DNA from 3 places in the Phytobacter sp. genome. Region 1 is predicted to be linked to each of the others. Evidence: predicted binding sites of a transcription regulator. Region 1 holds the regulator's gene; each other region holds the start of a gene.

Region 1 (6,468 bases):
GTACGCTGGAATTCCAGGATAACCGTCGTTTGTACGACTGGGTGCTGGACAACATCTCTATTCCGGTTCACCCGCGTCAGTACGAATTCTCGCGCCTGAATCTGGAATACACCGTCATGTCCAAGCGTAAGCTGAACCTGTTGGTGACCGATAAGCACGTTGAAGGCTGGGATGACCCGCGTATGCCGACTATTTCTGGTCTGCGTCGTCGTGGCTACACTTCTGCATCCATCCGTGAGTTCTGCAAACGTATTGGTATCACCAAGCAGGACAACACCATTGAGATGGCTTCACTGGAATCCTGTATTCGTGAAGATCTGAACGAAAACGCGCCGCGTGCGATGGCGGTTATCGATCCGGTTAAAATGGTTATCGAAAACTACCCGCAGGGTGGAAGCGAAATCGTCACCATGCCTAACCATCCGAACAAACCGGAAATGGGCAACCGTGAAGTGCCATTCAGTGCTGAAATCTGGATCGATCGCGCCGATTTCCGTGAAGAAGCGAACAAGCAGTACAAGCGCCTGGTAATGGGTAAAGAAGTCCGTCTGCGTAATGCCTACGTGGTAAAAGCAGAGCGTGTGGAGAAAGATGCTGAAGGTAATATCACCACCATCTTCTGTACCTATGATGCAGATACCCTGAGCAAAGATCCGGCCGATGGTCGCAAGGTGAAAGGCGTGATTCACTGGGTGAGTGCGGCACATGCACTGCCAGTCGAAATTCGTCTGTATGACCGCCTGTTCAGCGTACCAAACCCGGGTGCGGCGGAAGACTTCCTGACGGTGATGAACCCGGAATCTCTGGTCATCAAACAGGGTTATGCTGAGCCATCACTGCAGGCTGCCGTAACGGGTAAAGCTTTCCAGTTCGAACGCGAAGGCTACTTCTGCCTTGATAGCCGTTATGCAACGGCCGATAAGCTGGTCTTTAACCGTACCGTGGGTCTGCGTGACACCTGGGCTAAAGTCGGCGAGTAATATCGACGTTAATATTTAAAAACGCTGCCTTGTGCGGCGTTTTTTTATTTCTGCGCACAAGGTTTCTTGTGATTTTACAATAATTGTCTGTGCTTGACATGAAATGCAGTTTTAAATTTATTATTTTTAACCCTCGTTCATCCTGATAATTTACACGGTAAATTACGATTTACTCCTCCTTTGCAAAACTCTCCTGAAACAACCTGAAATCTGTGTGTCCTGTCATATTCCTGGTTTTCACCTGGGCAAAATGCTTGATCATTCGTGCGGGCAAAAATAACCTTGATTCGGGGAGTGAAAGAAGTTTTTAGGCACTTTCCGTTATTTCCTGATTTTATTTTGTTGCTGAATGCCTTTGCACAGCACTTTTTATTTTAGTCAAAGAGGAACAATTATGAACGCGTTTACCGCCAAGCGTAAGGCGATAGCGTTAGCTATTGCCAGCGTTACAGCAATGTCAGGTTTAATGGCGTCACCTGCGGTCACTGCCGCAGGATTTGTTGACGATTCGACTCTTACTGGCGGTGTCTATTACTGGCAGCGTGAGCGCGACCGTAAAGACGTCACCGACGGCAATAAATATAAAACTAACCTTGCGCATTCCACCTGGAATACCAATCTGGATTTCCAGTCGGGATATGCAGCAGATATGTTCGGTATCGATATTGCGGCGTTTGCAGCCATTGAAATGGCCGAATCGTCGGGCAGTGCCCACCCTAACGAAATAGCTTTCTCTAATAGTCATAAAGTCTACGATGAAGACTGGGCTGGGGACAGAAGCGGTGCAAGTCTTTACACCGCTGCGGCTAAGTTCAAATACGGTCCGGTGTGGGCCAGAGCGGGCTATATTCAGCCCACCGGACAGACGCTGCTGGCTTCTAACTGGAGTTTTATGCCAGGAACCTATCAGGGTACCGAGGCTGGTGTAAAACTGAATTTTGAGCAAGCAGGCGAGTTGAGTTTTTCCTATATGTGGGCCAATGAATATAAAGCGCCCTGGTATAATGAAACCGATAATTTCTATCAAAATGATCGCGTGACCAAAATTGATTATGTGCACTCTCTCGGTGCGAAATATGATTTTAAAAACGATCTCGTATTAGAGGCTGCGTTTGGCCAGGCCCAGGGATATGTGGATCAGTATTTTGCGAAAGCCAGTTATAAATTTGATATTGCGGGTAGTCCGTTATCAACCAGTTATCAATTCTACAGTTCGAGGGATAAAGCCACTAATCATACGATTAATGATATTTATGATGGTACGGCATGGTTACAGGCGTTGACGTTTAATTATGCTGTCGGGCCGGTTGATTTACGTCTTGAAGGAACATGGGTTAAAGCTGATGGCCGCCAGGGATACTTCAACCAGCGTATGACGCCACTGTATGGTTCATCAAATGGCCGTCTGGATATTTGGTGGGATAATCGCTCAGACTTTAACGCCCACAATGAGAAAGCCGTCTTTGTCGGTGCGATGTACGATCTTAAAGATTTAAATCTGCCGGGTTGGGCGGTGGGGGCGTCATATGTCTACGGCTGGGATGCTAAACCCTCGAACGTTCCTTCTGGCGACAAATATTACGATGCCGGTAACTCCATTAAAGAATCTGCTTACAGTCTGGATGTGGTTTACACCCTGCAGGATGGTCTGGCGAAAGGCACACTCTTCAAGCTGCACTTCACGCAATATGATAACCACTCTGATATCCCGAGCTGGGGCGGGGGATACAACAATATCTTCCAGGATGAGCGCGACGTGAAATTTATCGTGATTGCGCCGTTCTCGATCTTCTGATGCGAAGGAGAGCAAAATGAAAAATAACCTGATGATTCTGTTAATGACCCTCGGTCTGGCTGCGTGTGTACAGCAACCTGGCGCGTCAAAGGAAGATATGCGTCTGAAAACCGCTTACAGTGCCTGCATTAATACGGCGGAGGGGTCGCCGCAAAAGCTTGAAGCCTGTCGTAGTGTGCTGGAGGTGCTCAAATCGGAAAAAGCGCATCAACAGTTTGCCCATGAAGAAACGGTTCGTACACTGGATTATCAGCAGTGCCTCGAAGCGACCCATACGGGTAACGGACAGGCGATAAAAGCCGATTGCGATCGTATCTGGCAGGAGATTCGTAGCCACAATACGCAGTAGGAAAAACACTTTTCCAGCCATAAAAAAAGCCAACCTTAGGGTTGGCTTTTTACGTTTACGGAAGATTATTTTCCAGCAATCTCGTGGGCATTGTCGTCGGTGCGGCAATCGCCTTCAGCGCAGTGGCCGTAGAGATAGAGGCTGTGGTTCGTCAGACGGATACCGTGTTGCGACGCGATTTCACGCTGGCGAGCTTCAATGGAGTCATCACTGAATTCAATCACTTTGCCACAATCGAGGCAAATCAAGTGGTCATGGTGATGTTGCTGAGTCAGTTCGAAAACGGATTTACCGCCTTCAAAATTATGACGGGTTACGATCCCGGCATCGTCAAACTGGTTCAGTACACGGTAAACCGTTGCCAGCCCGATCTCTTCGCCCATATCGATCAGGCGCTTATATAAATCTTCCGCACTGACATGATGGTTATCCGGCTCCTGAAGAACTTCCAGAATTTTCAAGCGAGGAAGCGTGACTTTCAGGCCGGCCTTCTTTAATGCGGTATTGTTGTCAGTCATGCGGAATCTGTCCTGTTGCTAAACGGTTCGCTCCCCATCGGGAAGCTACAAGGAATGCACTGGGAAATGCGTCTCATTATAGAACTGCCATGTCTAAATGAAAACTGCAAGCCCTCAAGTAAAGTAAGCGTATAAAACGTGGTAGCGCCAACAAAGTCCTTCGCGATACCCATTTTAACCAGGCCATATTGTACAGTGCTGGAGGCAAAAGTTAAAAAAATGTAGCAATTATTTCCATTGGTTTTAACTATCAATCTGGCGCAACCCGCAGATTGCGCCAAACAGCATCAGGCATTAATGATATCTTTAAGGTTCAGCTCTTCATAAATCTGCTTAACCCATTTATCAACACGTGCAGCGGTCAGCTCCGGCTGGCGGTCTTCGTCAATGGCCAGGCCCACGAAGTGGTCGTCATCGGCGAGGCCTTTGGACGCTTCGAAGTGGTAACCTTCAGTCGGCCAGTGACCGACAATCACCGCACCGCGTGGTTCGATGATGTCACGGATGGTACCCAACGCATCACAGAAGTACTCAGCATAATCTTCCTGATCGCCACAGCCAAACAGCGCGACCAGTTTGCCATTGAAATCAATGTCTTCCAGCGTCGGGAAGAAATCATCCCAGTCACACTGTGCTTCACCGTAGTACCAGGTCGGGATGCCGAGTAACAGGATGTCGTAGCCTTCCAGATCTTCTTTGCTGCTTTTTGCAATGTCGTGAACATCAGCAACATCTTTACCAAGCTGAGCCTGGATCATTTTTGCGATGTTTTCGGTATTACCGGTGTCGCTGCCGAAAAAAATGCCAGTGATTGCCATGAGTAAAATAACCTCTTGAAACTTAATGATATGGTGGTGGCGTTTAGCCCACGGATAAGGGCAATCATAGCAGAACAGGCAAGCGCGCGGAAACTGCAATCGCGCCAGACTGCACTCTATGCCACATGAAAGCGTTATTTAGATGAAGATTCAGAGGAATCAATGCTGTTCAGCGCTTTGAGCTGTTCCAGCAACATCTCTTCGATGAGTTCACTGCGACTCATTTGACGCGCGTCGGCCAGTGCATTTAATGCATCAACGGCTTCGGCATTGATTTTCAATTCGACGCGTTTAAGCCCACGAAATTTATCGCGTTTAAGCTGATTGCGTTTATTGATACGCAATTGCTCGTCGCGAGAGAGCGGATTGGTTTTAGGACGTCCCGGGCGACGCTCATTCGCGAACAGATCTAGTGTCGTGCGGTCCGTTTGTTCTTTAGCCATGATTTAAGAATACTACGGGAAGTACAAGCAATCGGGTCGTAGCCCGGGCTGATTAGCGCGCCATCATACATCAGGGAGGCAGGTACGCCAACGCCCGGGCGCGTTCAGGCGACCGGTCGCCGGGTTTTTAATCAGTTTGTCTTTTCAGCGAGATAACGACGGATAGCACGCAAAACGGCATCAGGCTTTTCTGCATGCACCCAATGGCCCGCACCGGCAATCACATGTGCCTTCGCCTGAGGAAATTGTTTGAGCAGCGTCTGCCTGTACTGTTCAGTCACATACGGTGAGTTCCCACCAGGAATGAACAGAGCAGGGTGGTTCCAGGCCGGAACCTCTTCCCAGCCTACAATGTGCGGGTACTGTTCCCAGAGCACGGGAACGTTAAAACGCCACTGGCCGTCAATAAACGACTTCAGCAAAAACTGAATCACTCCCTCTTCATCAATAACGGTACGCATCACGGCAGCCGCCTGCTGGCGCGTTGTGGCTTGCGCATCCGTCACGGCATTGATAGCGGCAAAAATCTCATCATGGCGGCGGACAGCATAATCAACGGGGGCAATATCAATCGCAACCAATTGGTCAATACGCTCAGGAGCGAGGCCAGTTAAGGCCATGACTGCTTTGCCACCCATCGAGTGGCCGATAAAGGTTGCGCGCTCTATAGAATGTGCGTCCAGCGTGTCGACCAAATCCTGCGCCATCACCGGATAATTCATCTCGTCTGAACGGTCTGAAAGCCCGTGATTACGCATATCAACCTGAAGAATGTCATGGTCATTGACGAGGTCACGAGCAAGGATACCGAGGTTGTCCAGGCTACCAAACAAACCGTGGACCAACACGATGGGAGAATTGTTGTGCGATTGTTGTGCAGATTGCGCTCGGGTATTCAATTTCATGGCAAAGTTCTTTTTTTCGCTCTTTCGGATTAGGGTATTATGTTGAACATTCTGCCGCCCGGCTGCAAGGTTCAGACACAATCTAACTTAGCAGCCTCTCAGGTTTAACGCTATCCGCTGTTGAGATTTGACTTTATAATCTCAATAACTTGTATTCAGATAAGACACTGCACTGGATTAAAATGAAAACGATTGAAGTTGATGATGAACTCTACAGTTATATTGCCAGCCACACGAAGCATATTGGTGAGAGTGCATCCGACATTTTACGGCGCATGTTGAAATTTTCTGCCTCTGCGCAACCCGCCGCCACGGTTCCCGCTGCTGTAAAAGAAACACCTGTTACAACTAAGGTTGTTGAAGAGGTCAAACCGACCAATACCGCGAAAGACAAAGTGCGTGCGGTGCGCGAGTTACTGCTTTCTGATGAGTACGCCGATCAGAAAAAAGCCGTCAACCGTTTCATGCTGGTGCTGTCTACGCTCTATTCTTTGGACAATAACGCTTTTGCAGAATCTACCGAGTCTCTGCATGGGCGTACCCGCGTATACTTTGCGTCTGATGAACAAACCCTGTTGCAAAACGGTACTCAAACCAAGCCAAAACAGGTGCCAGATACTCCATACTGGGTCATCACCAACACCAATACGGGTCGTAAAT
Region 2 (6,468 bases), 670 kb from region 1:
AACCCGCCACCTGCTCGCGCACTTTTTCCATGCGCTGCGTGGCTTCGGCGCTCAGCGTGTGGATGCCACGGTGAACCGCGGCATAGCCCTGACGATAAAACTCAGCTTCAGAGTCGATAACCTGGGCCGGTTTCTGCGCACTGGCGGCACTGTCGAGATACGCCAGTGCCACGCCATTAACTTCACGCGTCAGAACCGGAAAGTCGGCGCGTACGCTGTGAACAGAAAAACTCATGCGATGCCTCCCGCAAGACGTTGGCCGATACGCGCCAGCACCTGCTGCCTGAGCACTTCGTCGCCGATCGCTTCGGTCAGTTCAGCGGCAAAGGCAAAAATGATCATCTGCTGCGCAGCCTGCTCGTCAATACCACGGGAGCGCAAATAGAACATCTGTTCATCATCAATGCGACCGATGGTCGCACCGTGACTGCATTTCACATCGTCGGCGTAAATCTCAAGCTGCGGCTTGGTATCCACTTCCGACAAGCGCCCCAGCAACAGGTTGTTGTTGGTCATCTGGCCGTCGGTTTTCAACGCATGTTGCGCCACGTTGATCAGACCATTGAAGACTGCACGCCCTTTGTCATTGACGATGGTCTTGTGCAACTGACGGCTATTACAGTAGCCCTTGTTGTGCTCAAGCCAGGTACGGGTATCACAGACTTCTGATTTAACCGGCATCACCAGGCTGTTCATGCGCAGCGTGGTGTTCTCACCATTGAGTTGCGTGCTGGTGTTGTGACGCACCACCGCACTCCCCAACAGGAAACTGTGGCTGTCGGCTGACGCATCCCCCGCCAGACGAATGTCGTTATGGGCGAAGTGGTAGCTCAGCGGATTTTCAAAAGCCAGCTTGAAGTGGTGCAAATGGGCATTCGCCGCCACATCCATGGTGAAACGTGCACCAGTGAAATGACGATGACTGTTCAGGCTGACATAGTGCTCATAGACCGTGGCTTCCGCCCCTTCGGCCAGCGAGATGTGGTGGCGGTAATGCGCCGTATTCATCTCTTCTCCCTCCACACCCTGCGTCACATGCATCAACAACAAGGTTCTGGTCGGGCGCTGATTGCGCGCGACCTGAATGTGGGTCACGGTCTGCGCCAGACTTTCCGTCAGGTGCAGGAACACATCCGGCTGGACGGGGGCCGCCAGCGGTTGACGCTCGTCATTGATGGAAATCTCAAAACCAGAGCCAGTGATATCGTCACTCAACTGTGCATTGAAAATACCATCAACAAACACCAGGCGCAGCGCATCAACCGGCAGCGCCAGCGTCGTGCACTCGGCCTGCGTCAGTGCGCCAGAGCGGGCGACAAACTCGCTGTTAAGCAACCCATCAAGCGGCGTGTATTTCCAGTTCTCATGCTTGCGTGTTGGCAAACCGAGACGCAGCATTTGCTGAAGATGCTGCTGCGCTTCTTCGGAACGTGCCCCGCCCTGCATCTCAAACAGATGATGCCACTGCTGCAGCGCGTTACTGCTGTTCGGTAAGCCAGCCATACCCCTGCTCCTCAAGTTGCTTCACCAGCGAGAAATCACCGGATTTAACGATACGGCCCTGATACAGCACATGCACAAAATCTGGCTTGATGTAGTCAAGAATACGCTGATAGTGGGTGACGATGATGAAAGAACGCTGTGCATCACGCAGGGAGTTAACCCCGTCGGCCACGATTTTTAAGGCATCGATGTCCAGCCCGGAATCGGTTTCATCCAGAATGCACAGATTCGGCTCCAGCACCGCCATTTGCAGGATGTCGTTACGCTTTTTCTCACCACCCGAGAAACCCACGTTGACCGAACGAGTGAGCAAATCTTCCGGCATTTTCAGCAGCTTGATTTTCTCTTCCATCAGATCCTGGAAGTCAAAACGGTCCAGTTCGTCCTGTTCGCGGTACTTACGCACGGCGTTAAGCGCGGTTTGCAGGAAGAACTGGTTACTGACACCGGGAATTTCTACCGGGTACTGGAACGCCATGAACACACCTTCACCGGCACGATCTTCCGGTGAGAGTTCCAGCAGGTCTTTGCCTTTGTACTCAACACTACCGCCAGTGACTTCATAATCTTCGCGCCCGGCAAGGGTGGCCGACAGCGTACTTTTACCCGAGCCGTTCGGCCCCATGATGGCGTGTACTTCTCCCGGGCGAACCTCCAGGCTCAGGCCTCGCAGAATCTCTTTGTCTTCAACGCTAACCTGCAGGTCTTTAATACTTAACATGTTTGTTCCTTAATCCTTAACCGACGCTGTGTTCAAGGCTGATAGCCAGCAGTTTTTGCGCTTCGACGGCAAACTCCAGCGGCAGCTCGGAGAACACGTCCTTACAGAAGCCATTGACGATCATCGAAATGGCGTCGTCTTCACTGATACCGCGCTGCAGACAGTAGAACAGCTGATCTTCACCAATGCGCGAGGTGGTCGCCTCATGTTCCAGTTGCGCAGTATTGTTACGGCACTCGACATACGGGAAGGTATGGGCGCCACAATCCGGGCCGATCAACATGGAATCACACTGGGTGAAGTTACGTGCGTTAGTGGCGCTTGGCATGATTTTGACCAGACCACGATAGCTGTTCTGACTTTTCCCGGCAGAGATCCCTTTCGAGATGATGGTCGATTTGGTGTTTTTACCGATGTGGATCATCTTGGTGCCGGTATCGGCCTGCTGATGGCCGCTGGTCAGCGCAACAGAGAAGAACTCACCTATGGAGTTATCCCCGCGCAGAATGCAGCTGGGGTACTTCCAGGTGATTGCCGAGCCGGTTTCCGACTGGGTCCAGGACATTTTGCTGTTTTCACCTTCGCATAACGCACGCTTGGTGACGAAGTTCAGGATCCCACCGGTGTTGTTGTCCCCCGGGAACCAGTTCTGCACGGTCGAGTACTTCACTTCTGCATCGCGATGGATAATCACTTCAACCACCGCGGCGTGGAGCTGATAGCTGTCGCGCACCGGGGCTGAACACCCTTCGATGTAGCTTACATAGCTGCCTTCATCCGCCACCAGAATCGTACGTTCGAACTGCCCGGTTTTCTCCGCGTTAATACGGAAATAGGTAGAGAGTTCCATCGGGCAACGGACGCCTTTTGGCACATAGATGAACGTGCCATCTGAAGCCACTGCGGCGTTGAGAGCAGCAAAGAAGTTGTCGTTAGAAGGCACAACGGTCCCGAGGTACTTTTTCACCAGTTCCGGGTGGTCATGAATGGCCTCACCGAAAGAGCAGAAAATGATCCCCTGTTCCGAGAGTTTTTCCCGGTAGGTTGTCGCCACGGATACGGAGTCAAAAATGGCGTCGACTGCCACCTCTTTCCCTTCACGTACCGGCACACCGAGCTGGTTGAAGGCCTCTTCAACCTCTTCCGTCAGCCAGGCATTAGCATTGGTTTGCTGCACTGCACCCGGTTGCGAAGCGCAGGTATCATCGCAGCTGCCGCAGGACGGCGCGGAGTAGTAGCTGTAGTCCTGATAATCCAGTTTTTCGTACTGGGCTTTCAGCCAGTGCGGTTCTTCCATTTCGAGCCAGGCGCGAAACGCATTCAGGCGAAACTCCAGCATCCATTCTGGTTCATTACGTTTTGCTGAAATAGCGCGCACCACATCTTCATTGATGCCTTTCTCCAGTTCATCAGTGTTCAGCCGGGTGAAGAAGCCCTCTTTGTAGTTGAGGTTCCCGGTCCATGTTTTGACATCGTCAGTTGCTTCAGTATTACGAGACATAGTACCGCCTATACCCCAAAGCTTTCGCCGCAGCCACATTCGTTCTGGGCTTTCGGGTTATTGAATTTGAATAACTGGTTTAACCCTTCACGCACATAGTCCACTTCGGTCCCGTCGATAAACGGCATCGCCTGAAGGGGGACATAAAGTCGTGCACCTTCATTTTCAAACAGCAGGTCATCTTTGGCAGGTTCACTGACCGTATCCAGCACGTAACCAAAGCCTGCACAGCCGGTTTGCTTGATGCCCAGACGCACGCCTAGCAGGTCGGGTTGTTTGCGCGTTAAAGCGCGAATATGCTCCGCAGCAGCGGGCGTCAGGGTCAAACCACGCCAGGTAAAATCGGCCGGGTTAAATGTTTCTGATTGCGATTCCATGGGTCTACCTCATGTCATGAAGCCTTAAAGGCATAACACTATGTTAGTGATAACGATTATCACTTCAACCTCTATTCCGAAGGGTTATTGATGCTCTGACCGTTTTTTAGACACCTGTATTAAGCATAGACCCTGTCTGCGGGCTTTACAGGCAAGTGAAGAATTGTTTAATGAATTGATAAATAATGGCTATTTTTAGCCTGGCGCCAAAAAAAGGAAAAGCATTAAAGATGCATAGGCAATGCCTATTTTTAAGATAGCCAGGAAAATATCTGTGCCGCACGGGAGGCCTGCGGCAGCAAAAAGATACCTGCGTCACAAAATCGCCTTAGCTATTATCCTTATTTTTTAAGCGGATAAGAAAAATATCGCGCGCAGAAGGGATGTTTTACGCACAACCCTGCGGTTTAAACACACGCGTGACTGACGCGGGATTGTTAACCAGTTTTGCTAACGGGCGACGTGGTCGGCTTACCAGTTCTCCGCCGCAGTTTGGGCAACGCATTGCCAGTTTTGTCGCACAATCCAGGCAGAATGTGCATTCAAATGAGCAAATCAAGGCATCGGGCGAGTCACCCGGCAGGTCGGTGTTGCAACATTCACAGCCTGGTCTTAATTCCAGCATGCAGCGCTCCTCAAAATTGGCATCAGGTAAAGGGATGACACGATCAGAAATAGCAGGTTTGAAAACAGGCGAACAGCCATTTTCCTGTGTTATCAGAGATATTAATAATGACCTGCGATTGAAAACAAAAAGGCCCGCCGAAGCGAGCCTTGTCAACATCATCGACGGGAATCAGGACTGCAGGGTCGCCAGGCGGGCGGCAAAGCCCACAAACAGCAAGCCAATCAGTGAATTGCCTAATTTCGCCAGACGCTTTTTGGTTCTGACCAATTGCGTCACATAGGAGCCCGAGACAATCAGGAAGCTGAAATAGCACACGCTGATCATTTCCAGCGTCACGCCGAGAATAAAGAACGACATACCTGGGTTGGTGTAATGGATATCAATAAACTGCACAAAAAACGATACATAAAACAGAATCGCTTTCGGATTTGTCAGGCTCAATATCAGCGAACGCTTGAAGATATCCCCTTTCTGGACTTCATGTTCCTCACCCGCTTTTGCCTTGCGAAACAGCGTGCTGTAAAGCATTTTGAGGCCAAGCCAGAGCAGATAGAACGCCCCAAGGTAGCGCACAATGTTAAATAACACGGGCGTGGTTTTAATCAGGGTCGCGACCCCGGCATAGGCCAGGAACATTAAAATCGCATCGCCGAGAAAGACGCCTGCCGCCGCGACGTAGCCATTTTTCAGGCCACCGGCAATACTGGTTTTCAGGACAAAAAAGGTATTTGGCCCAGGAACTAAAATGATGAAAATGGCACCGATGAAATAGGACCAGAAGCTAATCACACCATATTCGGCAAACACATTTCCTCCTTGAGATACCTTTAGGCTCGTAATTGGGCGCTTATGCTACAGAAAGCACGGACATAAAAAAAGCCCGCCGCAGCGAGCTTTGCATAAACCCTGAGTTGACGCATCAGTGATGCAGCATCTCGTCGACCACTTCTTCTTTCTTCAGCTGGTACGGATAGTAGGTCGGCCAGTTGTCCATCTCTTCCAGCAATGCAGCCTGAGAGGTATTGCCCATGAAAATATGGTAGTGCGCAGATTTGCGTGGCCCGATAGTGTGATCGCTGAACTGCACAAATTTAGGTGCCTTGCTGCTCGCATCCTTACATTCGAACAGGTAGCGAACACCTTTCTTACCGGACACGTAGTTGAGAATTTTGTAGCCGGCGTAGTCATATTTACAGCTGCTGACGTTTTCGCCCACGTGGAATTCCATCACCCCGTTTTCAATACCGATGGTGTCCACATCTGTGGCATAGCCTTTACGGTAATACGCTTTGATCTCGTCGAAGGATTTGCTTTTATCTTTCCCGGCCTTCTTTTTAAAGACAGGGTCGAGGTCGCCGCTGGCCAGATAAGGGTAAACGGACTGCCACACCCCCTCCCAATCCGCCAGGCTTCTGTCCTTCACATCCTTATTATCAAACTCACCTTCTGCCGCTTTCTGCTCTTTTTCGGTTAACGGCGCGCCGTGAGAGTGGTGATCATGCGAAAGTGCCTGACCGCTGATCAGAAGTGTACCCAGAGCGACTGCTAATTTTCCAAAATGACGTACCAAAATATGACCCTCTTTCATATTAATGAGCTGATAATGTTATATTATAACATAACGCATATCAATATAATGTCATCAGCCATTTTTGCGAGAGCCTACGCCTGACATTTTCACCATTGCCTGCTATAAAGCAGTGGTTAAGTTTTAACCATTGTAGCGCTTATGATGAGG
Region 3 (6,468 bases), 360 kb from region 1:
TCCACATCCTTATGAATCAGGGCTTCCGCCGCTTTCGCTGCGCTGATCCATGTTTTACCGCAACCTGCTTCACCGGTTGCGAATATCAGTTGCTTGGTCTCAATAGCATTCAGGTAGTGCGCCTGAGCCTCGTTCCGCGCAGCAATTGGGGAATTATCACGGCTGTCCCGCGCCATGCCAATTGCTTCTACGCCACTCATCTGCACAAGCGAGTTGATCGATTCTTCTTCACGCTGTTTATGGCTGCGTGAATCCCGTCTCAGCACACGTTTTGCTTCACGACGAACTTTGATCACTGCTTTTTGTCTTCCCATGGATAGCACCTTGAGTTGTTGGTTTACATCACACGCGTCGGTACTGACGCGATTATGCGCACGAACGTCTGAGGGTTGGCTTCCTTTTAAGCCTTGGCTTGCCTTTGAAATCGACATTGCAGCACGACAGCCATCATCGTCTGTCATGTCGGTGGAAAGAGGGGGTGTTACAGTTGAAGGAAAATTTGGGGCGAGGAGGTCGCTGCCGGAGTTGTCTTCTCCGAGCCGGGTCTTACGAGAATTTTTGTCGTTATGTCCAATGTAGGACCTGACCATTCGCGATCTCCATAGTGAAGGCTTTCACTCACTGCCGGGAACTACCGCTATTGTTTAAGTACACCAGAAGGCACCAAAAATGCAACATTATTTTTACTTAAACATAACGAAATTTAACGTTACCGTGATGCTTAAGAGTGTCTGCTATGAATATTACAGAAAAATAACAGATACTTTCTCATACGAAAAATTGATGGTTTGATGGCAGAAAAAGTGTGAACGGATGCAACAGATAAGAGAATATCCTGCCCGGATTCGGGCAGGAGAGGTTTCAGGCCTGAAGTAATCCTTGCCCAATATACTGCGTAGCGTCTTTCACACCCGGTAACACGAAGAAATACCCCCCGCCAATCGGCTTGATGTACTCCTCCAGCGCTTCGCCGTTGAGGCGCTGCTGGACGGTAAGAAACCCTTTCTCCAGGTCGTGCTGATAGCAGACAAACAACAGTCCCATATCGAGCTGGCCCGAGTTGGTCACGCCCAGGGAATAACTGTAGCCACGACGCATCATCAGGCTGGACTCAGTTTCTGCGGTACGTGGGTTGGCCAGACGAATATGGCTGTCCAGGGCAATCACGTCCCCATCCGGATCGCTGGCATAATCAGGCACGTCATGTTCGTTCTTACCGCCCAACGGCGCGCCCGAATGCTTATCGCGACCAAAAATGGTCTGCTGCTCTTTTAATGGTGTGCGATCCCAGAACTCGACGTGGAACTGGATAATACGCACGGCCTGATAACTGCCGCCCACGGCCCATGCCGGCTCGCCCTGCTCCGCTGTCACCCATACTACGTTGTCCATTAATGTGCTGTTACTGCTATCCGGGTTGGCCGTGCCATCTTTAAAGCCCAGCAAGTTGACCGGCGTCTCCTTGCCTTTACTGCGCGCGGCATGGTCAGAGATAAACCCTTCCCTTTTCCAGCGCACGCTGAGCAGATCCGGCGTGTGCTTGATAAGGTCACGCAGCGCATGGATGACCGTATCCTGCGTGTTGGCACAAATCTGCAGCAACAAGTCACCATGGCAAAGCGCGGCATCCAGCGAGTCATTCGGAAAGCGCACCATTTTTTGCAGCTTTTTGGGCATCTGTGCCGCCAGGCCAAAACGCGCATCAAAGAGCGTTGCACCCAGTGATACCGTAATAGTCAGGTTATCTGGCGCAATAAAGGGGCCTAGAATACCGGAATCCATCGGAGGCAAACGCGGGTTCGGCGTATCAGGAGCCGGACCGCCCGTCGTCAGAAATGCAATACGTTGGGTTAACAGGCGAAACAAGCGCTCTAAATCCGTCTTGTCTGCCGCCAGCACATCAAAAGCAACCAGCATCATCGACGCCTGTTGAGGCGTCAAAATCCCTGCCTGATGCACACCGTAAAACGGCTGTTTTTCCATGCGTGCATCGGGGGAAAGCGTGCCTGGCGCACTTTGCGGTTTGGCCGCGTGCGCCACCGGACATCCTCCGGCAAGGGCAAGCGCGCCTCCCAGCGCGCCCATACTTTTTAATAAACGACGCCGTGAAGGTTCTCCAACGACATCATTTTCTTTTTTATCATTCATGATGCTTAGTCCAGACCCAGCACACCACGCAGTTGCGCCAGATCTTCAGCCAGCGTAGTAATTGGCCCTTTGAGCGCGTTACGATCCGTATCGGTCAGCTTGTCGTAAGTTTCATAGCCATCTTTGGTGCGGTACTTCGTCAGAATGGTGTCCACTTTCTTGAAGTTGGCATCCACTTTGGCCAGCAGCTCGGCGTTGTTTTTCTGCAACTGCGGACGCAGCAGGTCGACAATTTTCTGGGCGCCATCCACGTTTGCCTGGAAGTCCCACAGGTCAGTATGGCTGTAACGATCTTCTTCACCGCTGATTTTGGTCGCTGCCACTTCCTCAATCAGACCGGCTGCCCCACCCACCACTTTTGACGGCGGGAAGGCCAGTTCACTGATTCGCTTTTGCAGATCCTGCACGTCGGTGTAAAGCTGGTCAGCATAAGTATCCATGCCTTTTACTGAGTTATCGCCAAACAGCGCTTTCTCCAGACGGTGGAAACCGGTGAATTTAGGATCGGCCGCTTTCTGCTCATAATCATCTTCACGGGCATCAATGCTGCCATCAAGGTCGGAGAACAGTTCCGCAATCGGTTCGATGCGCTCGTAATGCTGGCGAGTGGACGCGTACAGGGATTTGGCTTTTTCGATATCGCCCGCTTTTACCGCATCGGTAAAGGCTTTGGTACCGGTGACCAGCGCAGCGGTTTCGGTGGTGACGTAAGTTTTATATTCAGTAATCGCACCGCCGAGGCTCAGCAGGGCTTCGCTCTTCGCCGCATCCGCCGTTGCCGCACCTTTTACTACCAGCTTGCCTTTCGGGTTGGTCAACAGACCACAGGTCATCTCATATTCGCCCGGCTGCAGGTTTGCCGTCAGCTTCTGGCTAAAGCCCGGCGCGATGTTTTCACGTTCTTCCACCACCATCACCCCTTTAAGGATCTCCCACTCCAGTGCTTTCTGGCTGTGGTTCAGGATGATGAACTGCGTTTTACCCGAGTTGACCGTCAGGTTCATGGGTTCACACTGTTTGTCCGTCACGGTAACTTTTACCTGCGGAATATCGGCCGCTTCGGCACCAAACGCGCAAGCGATTAACGCTGCGACACCAACCTGTAACGCACTACGACGAAAATGAATTGCCATGTCCCTTCCCTTAATAAGTATGTTGTAACTACATTAAACCCGGTCCAGATATTTAGCGCGATGCACTGGACGGTTGCACGCCCGCACGCGGTGGCATTACAAACAGCACCAGTGCAGGGATGAGATAGAGTAACCAGACGAATACTTCGCTGACGGTTGGCGTCTCCTGGTAACCGAAGATGCCTTCAAGCAGCGTGCCGGTTAAGGAGTGCGTCGTCAGAATATTACTCAGATCAAAAGCGACATCCTGGAAGTGGTTCCATAGCCCGGCCTCATGGAAAGCACGGATGGCCCCCGCCGCCAGACCTGCCGCCACCAGCAAAATGAACAGGCTGGTCCATTTGAAGAACGCGCCCAGGTTAAGCCGAATACCGCCCCAGTAAAGCAGGAAACCCAGCACCACTGCCGTGGCAAGGCCCAGCATGGCCCCAATTGGCGGCCAGATGCCCACATCCTGTTGAAAAGCCGCCAGCAGGAAGAACACCGATTCCAGACCCTCGCGTGCAACCGCAAAGAAGACCATCAAAATCAGCGCCCAGCCGTGGTTGTTACTGCGCGCCAGCGCGCTATCCACCGCCTGCTCCAGTTGCACTTTGACGTTACGTGACACCTTGCGCATCCAGAACACCATCCAGGTGAGGATCACCACCGCAATCACGGCAACAACACCTTCAAACAGTTCCTGCTCTTTTTGCGGAAACTCACCGGTGGTTTCGTTAATGATGATACCGAGCGTCAGACAAAGAGCAGCCGCCAGAAGCACGCCAATCCACATCACGCCTATCCAGCGTCCACGCTGGGTTCGTTTCAGATAACTGGCAATCAGGCTAACGATCAGCGCCGCTTCGAGGCCTTCACGTAGCATAATGAGAAATGGCACAAACATGAGAACGCCCCTGCGTCATATAAGGTCAATTGCTGAAAAGAAAAGTAAATTTCTTTGATAGTGATTATCATTACGAACTGCCGAAACTCAAGCGAAAAATGAACAGAATGATAACCGGATGTAAATGGCTAGCAGACTAACGATCGCCATCTCAGGCCTTATGCAGAAGTGGTTGAAATATGGAAAATTTTAAGCTTACAAAACTTTAACTTTCTGTTTACTGCTTTTCGGCACTATGGCTAAATAAGCGCCCATTTACCTGCAAATGTCCTCGATATGATTAACTTTTTACATTTTCTGCTGGCGCTGGTGGTGATCCTTGCGCTGGCCTGGCTGGTGAGTTTCGACCGCCGCACGCTCCGTTTCCGCTTTATTCTGCAACTGGTGGTGATTGAACTGGCGCTAGCCTGGTTCTTCCTGCATGCAGAAAGCGGCCTGACCCTCATCAAATATGTCTCTGGATTCTTCGAAGTTCTGCTGAAATATGCGGCTGAAGGCACCAACTTTGTATTTGGTGGAATGGGTGAAAAAGGGCTGGCCTTTATTTTCCTCGGCGTGCTCTGCCCGATTGTTTTTATTTCTGCACTGATCGGCATTTTACAGCACTGGCGTATTCTGCCGGTGTTCATCCGCGTGATTGGTACCCTGCTGTCAAAACTGAACGGCATGGGCAAACTGGAGTCTTTCAACGCTGTCAGCTCGCTGATCCTCGGCCAGTCGGAAAACTTTATTGCCTATAAAGGTATCCTGGGTGACCTCTCTTCCCGCCGTCTGTTCACCATGGCAGCCACGGCTATGTCCACGGTGTCGCTCTCTATCGTCGGCGCGTATATGACTATGCTGGATGCAAAGTATGTGGTCGCGGCCCTTGTGCTGAATATGTTCAGTACCTTTATTATCCTGACCATTATTAACCCGACGCGAGCCGACGCCGAAGCGGAGGTGAAGCTCGAGAAACTGCACGAGTCGCAGAGTTTCTTTGAGATGCTGGGCGAGTACATTCTGGCAGGCTTCAAAGTCGCGATGATTATTCTGGCAATGTTGATTGGCTTTATCGCGCTGATTAGCGCCGTCAACGCCCTCTTCTCTTCCCTGTTCGGCATCAGCTTCCAACAGATTCTGGGCTATGTTTTCTACCCGCTGGCCTGGCTTATCGGTATTCCGCTGAGTGACGCACTCAACGCGGGCAGCATCATGGCGACCAAGCTGGTCGCTAATGAATTTGTCGCGATGATCGAGTTGCAGAAAATTGCCGCACAGATGACACCGCGCGGCCTGGGGATTCTGTCGGTCTTCCTGGTCTCATTCGCCAACTTCGCCTCTATCGGCATTGTAGCGGGAGCTATTAAGGGACTGAATGAGAAGCAAGGAAATGTGGTTTCACGCTTTGGCCTGCGCCTCGTGTATGGCGCAACGCTGGTGAGTCTGCTCTCTGCCGCCTTCGCAGGCGTGGTCCTCTAAGATTGACGGCGGGCTAATCACCCGCCGTTTTTTATCAGAACTGCACGCAGACCGGCTGGTCAACGCGCATCACCGATTCCTGAGCGAAACGAGTTTTGTAGATACTGCGCAGTGTCTCAATATTGGTTTCACTGGTCGCGTCTTTGGCGTGGATCAGCATCAGCGCTTTGCTTGCTTCGCGAGCCACTTTGCCGTCATTCCCCAACCATTGCCCACGGGCATCAAATACCGTCAGACCATCGCGGAAACGCGGCGTCACATCACCATCAACGAATTGCTGCCACTCGGCTCCGGTTATCTCTTTGCCTGCCGGGCGATTCAAACCGAAATAGAGCGTGGTTTGCTGCATCTGGTTGTCCGCTTTACAGGTTTGCTCCGCAGTCGTGGATTTGTGCGCGGGTGCAACGCAACCCGTCAGTACTGTCGCCAGTATCAGTGCAGTGACCCCTGTCTTTAACTTCATTACGCTATCCTCATTGTTATTAGAACAGTGATAAGAGCGTAACGGCGCTGTTTTTTCAAGGGAAACCTAAAGACAGAGAACAGGACTGAAGGAATGTTCTTTCAGTGAAAATTGAACAGCCCTTGCGGCGCAATTATTCGTAGGCCATCACAAATTCGACGGCAGAATTTGCCGGTCCGGCGCTGACCTTGCCTGTTCGCACATAGCGAGCCTGCATGGGGATAACGTAACTGCCGCCAGTGGTCGTTTCGTAGCCCGAAAAAGCCGTTTTACTGTTGAAAGGCACCGGTGTCACCCCATCATCATAAAACATCTGTACGCCGATACCCCCGGCCTTCTGACTGCCTTTGAGCGTCAAATACTCGCTGCCAGCAGCC

What was found. Region 1 encodes Fur, which represses iron uptake genes when iron is present. Its sites were predicted from a motif close to ATAATAATGAGAACNACTATCAA; they were not measured.
Region 2: a site for Fur is predicted at 4,143-4,165, ahead of sufA (Fe-S cluster assembly scaffold SufA). Genes of this name have one in related genera too.
Region 3: a site for Fur is predicted at 4,222-4,244, ahead of efeU (iron uptake transporter permease EfeU). Genes of this name have one in related genera too.

Annotation. Positions count from the first base shown of each region.
Region 1 is NZ_JCACPZ010000004.1:725,143-731,610, reverse strand. Features, by position in the region: gene glnS (glutamine--tRNA ligase) at 1-980, shown strand, start outside; gene chiP (chitoporin ChiP) at 1,375-2,775, shown strand; gene chiQ (ChiQ/YbfN family lipoprotein) at 2,792-3,124, shown strand; gene fur (ferric iron uptake transcriptional regulator) at 3,190-3,642, opposite strand; gene fldA (flavodoxin FldA) at 3,930-4,460, opposite strand; gene ybfE (LexA regulated protein) at 4,595-4,903, opposite strand; gene ybfF (esterase) at 5,035-5,808, opposite strand; gene seqA (replication initiation negative regulator SeqA) at 5,991-6,468, shown strand, end outside.
Region 2 is NZ_JCACPZ010000004.1:55,439-61,906, forward strand. Features, by position in the region: gene sufS (cysteine desulfurase SufS) at 1-235, opposite strand, end outside; gene sufD (Fe-S cluster assembly protein SufD) at 232-1,503, opposite strand; gene sufC (Fe-S cluster assembly ATPase SufC) at 1,478-2,224, opposite strand; gene sufB (Fe-S cluster assembly protein SufB) at 2,241-3,725, opposite strand; gene sufA (Fe-S cluster assembly scaffold SufA) at 3,734-4,102, opposite strand; gene AC5JPW_RS04090 (DUF1272 domain-containing protein) at 4,491-4,727, opposite strand; gene leuE (leucine efflux protein LeuE) at 4,899-5,537, opposite strand; gene zinT (metal-binding protein ZinT) at 5,650-6,300, opposite strand.
Region 3 is NZ_JCACPZ010000004.1:361,328-367,795, forward strand. Features, by position in the region: gene phoH (phosphate starvation-inducible protein PhoH) at 1-314, opposite strand, end outside; gene efeB (iron uptake transporter deferrochelatase/peroxidase subunit) at 862-2,148, opposite strand; gene efeO (iron uptake system protein EfeO) at 2,154-3,281, opposite strand; gene efeU (iron uptake transporter permease EfeU) at 3,334-4,167, opposite strand; gene AC5JPW_RS05815 (NupC/NupG family nucleoside CNT transporter) at 4,444-5,628, shown strand; gene AC5JPW_RS05820 (DUF3574 domain-containing protein) at 5,663-6,091, opposite strand; gene AC5JPW_RS05825 (fimbrial protein) at 6,225-6,468, opposite strand, start outside.